One region of the Shewanella sp. SACH genome, then DNA from elsewhere that is predicted to be linked to it. Evidence: riboswitches for the same ligand, from Rfam matches in the RefSeq annotation. Region 1 holds a riboswitch; the other holds the start of a gene.
What was found. Region 1 has a riboswitch for thiamine pyrophosphate ahead of BM607_RS03900 (TonB-dependent receptor). Riboswitches for the same ligand answer to the same signal wherever they lie in the genome.

Region 1 (3,428 bases):
GCTTTTACATAAACTTAACGTTAAAAGTTACGCCAATCTGACGCGGATCGCCGTAACGAATATATTGCTTTTCAGCCCAGCCATTATCTGGCTCGTTACCGAAGTAGAAGCCGCGCACACCGTATTCTTCATTAAACAAATTACGGCCCCATAAATAGGCTGACCATGCACTCGCCTCATAACCCACGCGGGCATTGACGATAGTGTAAGGCTCAGAACGGGATTCATTGCTGTCGGAATAGTAAAACTCACTCTTACCGCTCAGGTTTAGGTTAGTAAACCAGCCCGAATTGGTACGATAAGTCCCGCCAATGCTGTAGGTAAAGTGTGGTGAATGAGCCAGATCGCGGCCAGTTAAATCGACCTCAGTGCCGTATTTATCCTGATACTGGTAGTCACCGTAGGCCGTTTCTAACCAACCTAAGCTTGAGTAAATTTGTAGATTATCCGTGGCATACCAGGTCGCATCTAACTCAGCACCATAGTTATTAGAACTACCAGCGTTTTCGGTGAACAAGATAAAACGCTGCGGTTTATCAGGGTCTTGCTGGGATGCCGCCACCTGTTGATCTTGTCTGTCCATATAGAACAGCGCCAAATTAGTATCGATAAGCCCCGCTAACCAATGGGATTTAAGGCCAATTTCATAGTTATAAAGCGTCTCAGTACTAAACTCTTTTTTATCGTTCAATTCGACAGGTAAAGTCATGTTGAAACCGCCCGCCTTGTAACCGCGCGCGACACGAACATAAGCGTTGTGCGAGTCATTCAGCACTTTACTCACTGCAATATGACCGCCCCACATGGTTTCACTCGGGTCGAAATTATCGTTATTCGTATCTGAGTAATGGCTGTTACGGCGCTCTAAACGTAGGCCCACAGATAAGGCATAATCTGAGCCCAGATCCGTATCGAGCTGACCAAACAAGGCATAGTTCGTCGCTTCATACTCAGAGTCTAATACTTCATCCGGCCAAGTATTGTACTCAGAATACAATTGGTTATCTTCTTTCAGATTCATGCCGTACACACCAAGCAACCAATCTGTACTGTCCGCAAAGATTCGGCCCAGCTCGGTAGAACTTAAGCGAAACTCTTGCGACACAGTTTTACGTTGGCCAGTTTTATCCCAAAAATAATCATATTGGCATGGCGCCAGATTACTATTCTCACTGCATTGCTTAGAAGCCCAATACTCTGGGTTCGACCAATCGCCATCGTAACTGTAATGGTGATCGGTATTCGCAAAGGACGTTAACGAGGTCAACTCAAAGGTTTCAGCGCCAGAATAGGTCGCTTTAAAGCCTGCACCTGTGGTGCGCTGGCTATCGACACCCGGTTGATCCGATGTCGTCTGGGTCGGTGAATTGGTTAAACTCCACACATCATAGCCATTATCAAAATCGGCGTGCAGCACAGTTAAATCAAACTGCAAATCGTCAGTCGCATACCAGCGCAGCTTAGCGCGGCCGCTGAACTCATCGCGGCCATTGGTATCGTCACGACCTAAATTGAGGTTTTCGTGGTAACCATTTTGTTGATGTTGCTGCAGTGACACGCGATAAAGCAGCTTGCCAGAATCCGTTAATGGGCCTGAACTGAAACCGCTAAACGTGCGTAAATTATCATCACCTAACGAGACTTCTGCACCATGTTCAAACACATCGGTGGGGTCGTTACTTTTCAGATAAATCAGTCCCGCTAAGGCATTCGCGCCATAACGTGTGCCCTGTGGTCCACGTAGCACTTCGACCTGTTGTAGATCGTACATGCTCGACACCATGCCAATACCGGATAAATCGATATCATCTATGATGTAACCCACAGAAGAATTAGGTGCACCTTGGTATTGCTCTTGCTCACCTACGCCGCGAATTTGAAAATACTTCGGCCGCGAACTTCCACCTGACCAGTTAAAGTTGGCGATTGAATTAAGCAGATCTTCAAAGTGCTGCGCGCTTTCATCTTGAATTTTTTGGCTGTCGATAACGGTAATGCTGGAAGGCATTTTTTCTAAGCTTGAGCTGCGAAAATCCGCCGTCACCACCATGACTTCCATCTCAGTGCTGGGATCGGGTTTATCGATAGCATCGGTTTGTGCAAATGCAGAAGTGCTCAGCGCGGTAGCAATGGCTAACGCCAGCGGCGCTCGGGTTAAAAACAAGCTGGGTGTGATGGTTGAAAATGGGGAATGACGTTTTGACGTGTTACTGTTTAGCGTTTTACTGTTTAACATAGGACCTCAAATACATAGTTTGAGATCCGGCAACGAATAAGCGATTCAGAAGTGTGCTGTTGATTGGCCCATTCCTACGCCGGTATTAGCCGGATCAGGTTCTAAGGGTTCGTCAGCTGACATCTCAGTTTGCAGTAATCAACGTAAATTAATTCGCTGCAAACACCCCTTGGCGACGCCTAGTATACATGAGTAATAGGATGGGATGACACATTTACCTCATAAAATGAAAAATGCCAGCATAGCTGGCATTATCAGGGCGAACTTCAGGCTTAATTCGAAAAAGTTTCGCGCACGTACACATCAAATTTAACCGCTTGGGCATTGGGCGCCACGGCGGCGACTTGCAATTGTTGCTTGCCATGCAGCTTGACCGATTTCCAGCTCGTCGCTTCATCTTCTATGGTGTAGCCGCTGGCGTCGTACCAAGTGAATTTATACTGCACACGCATGTCAGTTGATGATTTGCTAACAATCAGCGCTGAACCCTGCACTAAATCGCCAACTCGGCGTGCATCCACACTTTCAACTCCAATATCTCGGGCAAAGCTGGAATTATCGACGCGGGTTTCACCGAGCGAACTCACTGAAATACCTGCGGTATGTGAGGCACAAGCACCTAAGGTCAGCGCCGCGGCCAATAATAGTCCTGTATAAATTTTTTTCATCTCTTTCTCCCAGTCACGCGACAAAATGCGCGGCCAGCGCGCATCATTTCCCATTAAACGACAAGCTAATCGAACTGTGCTGAACTTATGCTTAATAAGACAGACTTAATCATCACTCGAACATCTGCTCACTAAAACGGGTTAATCAATCAGGAAGTGCGCCCGTGCCGTAGCAATGAGCTGCTTACGATTGGTTTGCCAACAATCGATATTCACGTTGGCCACTCGTCGCCCCTGACGGGTAATGCGACATTCTGCAAAGCTATCTTTATGCAGTCCTGCACGTAAATAGTCGATGGAAAAATCGACCACTTTAGGCACTTTGGCTGTTTGCATAAAGACCATTAACTGCACTATCGCCGACATCTCCATAAAACCTGCAATGACGCCGCCATGAATCGCTGGCAACACAGGATTACCGATATTGTCGTCCTTAGCAGGCAGTTTAAAAATCAGTTCATCACCAAAACGCTCAACCTTCATCCCAATAAATTTGGCATAGGGGACGTGCTCAAGTAAATGAC
Region 2 (3,428 bases), 560 kb from region 1:
CCTCTAAGCCAGCGGAATAGGCGCGCACATCTTGGGTGATTTTCATCGAACAAAATTTAGGGCCGCACATAGAGCAAAAATGCGCGACTTTAGCGGATTCCTGCGGTAAAGATTCATCGTGATAAGCACGTGCGGTTTCAGGATCGAGTCCTAAGTTATATTGATCTTCCCAGCGGAATTCGAACCGCGCCTTTGCCAGCGCATTATCACGAATTTGCGCACTCGGATGACCTTTCGCCACATCGGCGGCGTGGGCGGCAATCTTATAAGCAATCAAACCTTGCTTAACATCTTGTTTATTCGGTAATCCTAAGTGTTCTTTTGGCGTGACATAACACAACATAGCGCAGCCGTACCAAGCAATCATGGCCGCGCCTATGCCGGAGGTGAAATGATCATACCCAGGTGCGATATCGGTGATTTGTGGGCCAAGCGTGTAAAACGGCGCTTCATCGCAGTGAGCTAACTGCTTGTCCATGTTCTCTTTAATGAGCTGCATCGGGATATGTCCCGGCCCTTCGATAATGGTTTGTACGTCGTATTCCCACGCGATTTTGACTAGCTCACCTAAGGTTTCAAGCTCTGCAAACTGGGCGGCATCATTAGCGTCGGCAATCGAGCCTGGACGCATACCATCACCTAAAGACAGGGATACATCGTAGGCAACGCAAAGCTCACAGATCTCACGAAAATGGCTGTAGAGGAAGTTTTCCTTGTGGTGACTCAGGCACCATTTAGCCATAATTGAACCGCCGCGGGAAACGATCCCAGTAACGCGTTTAGCCGTCATCGGCACGTAACGAAGCAGCACACCAGCATGAATGGTAAAGTAATCAACACCTTGTTCCGCTTGTTCAATCAAGGTATCGCGGAACACTTCCCAGGTTAAATCCTCTGCCACGCCGTTCACTTTCTCCAGCGCTTGATAAATCGGCACTGTGCCAATGGGCACTGGCGAGTTACGGATGATCCACTCGCGGGTTTCGTGGATATAACGACCCGTGGATAAATCCATTACCGTATCTGCACCCCAACGGGTTGACCAGACGAGCTTTTCCACTTCTTCCTCGATGGAAGAGGTCACCGCCGAGTTACCAATATTGGCGTTCACTTTCACCAGAAAGTTACGCCCTATGATCATAGGTTCGGCTTCGGGATGGTTAATATTCAGCGGAATAATCGCGCGGCCACGGGCAACTTCAGCGCGGACAAATTCGGCGGTAATCGGTTCGCCGACTAAGGCACCAAAAGCTTCGCCCTTGGCTTTACGATTGAGGATTTCATCCTGTACTTCGGCAAGTGCCATGTTCTCGCGGATCGCCACATATTCCATTTCGGGCGTGATAATACCTTGACGGGCATAGTGTAATTGACTGACTCGTTTACCCTGCAGCGCTCTGCGTGGGCGGACAATTGCACTCGAACCTGCCTCAAAACGCAGATGGTCTAAACCGTCGTCGGCGAGTCTTTGTTGGGTAAAATCTGAGGTGGCACAGGGTAATTGCTCTGTGTCGTTGCGGGCTAGGATCCAGTTTTGTCTTAATTTACCAAGACCTAGACGCACATTGATGTCGGCCTCAGGATCGGAATAAGGTCCGGCGCAATCGTACACTCGGATTGGCGGATTTTTCTCCATGATAGGCGCATCATCTGTTCCGCCCACCAGCGTGTCAGTCTGCAGAATGTGTCGCATGCCAACGCGAATATCGGCACTTGAACCTTCGAGATAAATCTTTTGTGAATTAGGATGTTGCAGTGGCGCTAACGTATCGATAAAGGCTTGGGCCTGCGCGCGGGTTTCGCGGCGACTCGGCGCCTTAGACACGATTGATTGACTAGACTCAGCCGATTTATTAGCCACTGTCGATTTATTAGGGATTGTCGATTCTAGCGCTGTGATTTCTATCGCATTGGCAGCTACAGCTGGGTTTGGGTTTGAACTGGACATAAGCAATCTCACGTTAAAAAATGGAGTTGCTTGTCTGGAGAATTGAGTTGTTGATAGCTGGGCATGGCAATCAATTTTTGTGGCCAACACTGGCTTCAAAATTGAGTTACCCTGCTCAATAACAATTAAATCTAAACATTAAGGCTTAAAACACTGCTGAGTTAACAGGTGTTCAAGCCGTCTATTTTGGCGATTTAATGTGTGTTATTACGCTTGTTTCCTTCGCAGGTTTTAACCTGATCAGGTTCAACGGATCCCGAATAAACGGTCTCAGCCAAGAGGCACTCCGACAAGATGAGTGCGCAGTATAGACAGAAGCGGCAGCAACAAACAAGGAAAAAAGCAATTAAAAATCTTAACCACCAATCCAAAATAAAGATTCATAATTAATTGTTTTTAAATGATTAAATAAAATTAAACTAAAAAAGCTATAATTAGCATGAAAATAAATCATAAAAAAAGTCACTATTTATGGGGTTTGAGCATCATTTTGTTTAATCGAGATTGAATGGCATCATCAATAGCTTGATTGATTTTTTTGCCACTGCAGTTAATGGGAAAACCTAAATTTTCGGCGTAAGGATTAACTTGAGTGCCGACTTGTACCACGCGATAACAAGTATCCCCTTTACGCACAATACGATTTGGGTCTAAGGGTAAATCTAGACTCGTTGTGCCACCGAAATCATCGGCGTTAGGGACAAATAGCACCTCCATCTCTGGGCTCATTTCACTCATATTCGATTTCCGGGTGAACTTATCGGCCTGTTCAATGACGAGATCATCGAGCGCTTGCTCGCGCTGACGTTCAAAATATTGCTGGGTGAATAAACTCATGCTTGAGCTTGTCGCTATTGTGCTCTCACCTTCTGCTGCGGGCGAACTCTTAGCGCCAAGCTGCGGCTTTATTTCTGTGGTATCAAGCGTATTAGTTGGTTTTTTTGCCGTCACTTCCGCGGGCTGTACTTCACTTGGGGCACTTGATTGAGATTGGTTCGATTGAGTGATGTCCGGTTTAACCGTATCTGGCTTCACTTTTCCCTGCTCTACTTTTTCAGGCATGATCTTTTCAAGTATTGGCAGAGGCTTAACTTGAGTTGCAGGCGTGGGAACAGTTGTAGGCGTAACAGAACTTGTCATCTCAGTCTTATCCACGGCCTTGCTCTCTGTTTCTAGCGCAGCGCTTTCAACCTTCTCTACTGCGGGAGCATAAATAAAATAAGCTTTGAGCGCCGTTACTTTAGGGCCCCGGCTTTCTGTTTCCGTTAATCCAAAGGGATTTAACTGTGGGCGCCACAAAATGCAGATAAGTAAAAATAAACACGCATGCACTAAGAGCACAAAAAATAGCAGACTTAATCCTTTGAAATACGGCTGACGAGCACGCAAAACTGATCCCATCCCCAATCCCTGAGTACTAACCCGTATCGCCCCAAATGATTCAGCCGTTAATTTTGAACCTGATTGGTCTTGATCTTGG

Region 2: it holds a riboswitch for thiamine pyrophosphate, as region 1 does, so the genes downstream of both, thiC (phosphomethylpyrimidine synthase ThiC) here and BM607_RS03900 (TonB-dependent receptor) in region 1, are expected to answer to the same signal.

Annotation. Positions count from the first base shown of each region.
Region 1 covers NZ_MPDG02000001.1:886,221-889,648, reverse strand. Annotated here, with positions in the region: gene BM607_RS03900 (TonB-dependent receptor) at 5-2,236, opposite strand; TPP riboswitch at 2,291-2,416, opposite strand; gene BM607_RS03895 (YcfL family protein) at 2,509-2,904, opposite strand; gene BM607_RS03890 (PaaI family thioesterase) at 3,046-3,428, opposite strand, start outside.
Region 2 covers NZ_MPDG02000001.1:1,444,589-1,448,016, forward strand. Annotated here, with positions in the region: gene thiC (phosphomethylpyrimidine synthase ThiC) at 1-1,948, opposite strand, end outside; TPP riboswitch at 2,149-2,247, opposite strand; gene BM607_RS06270 (hypothetical protein) at 2,414-3,428, opposite strand, start outside.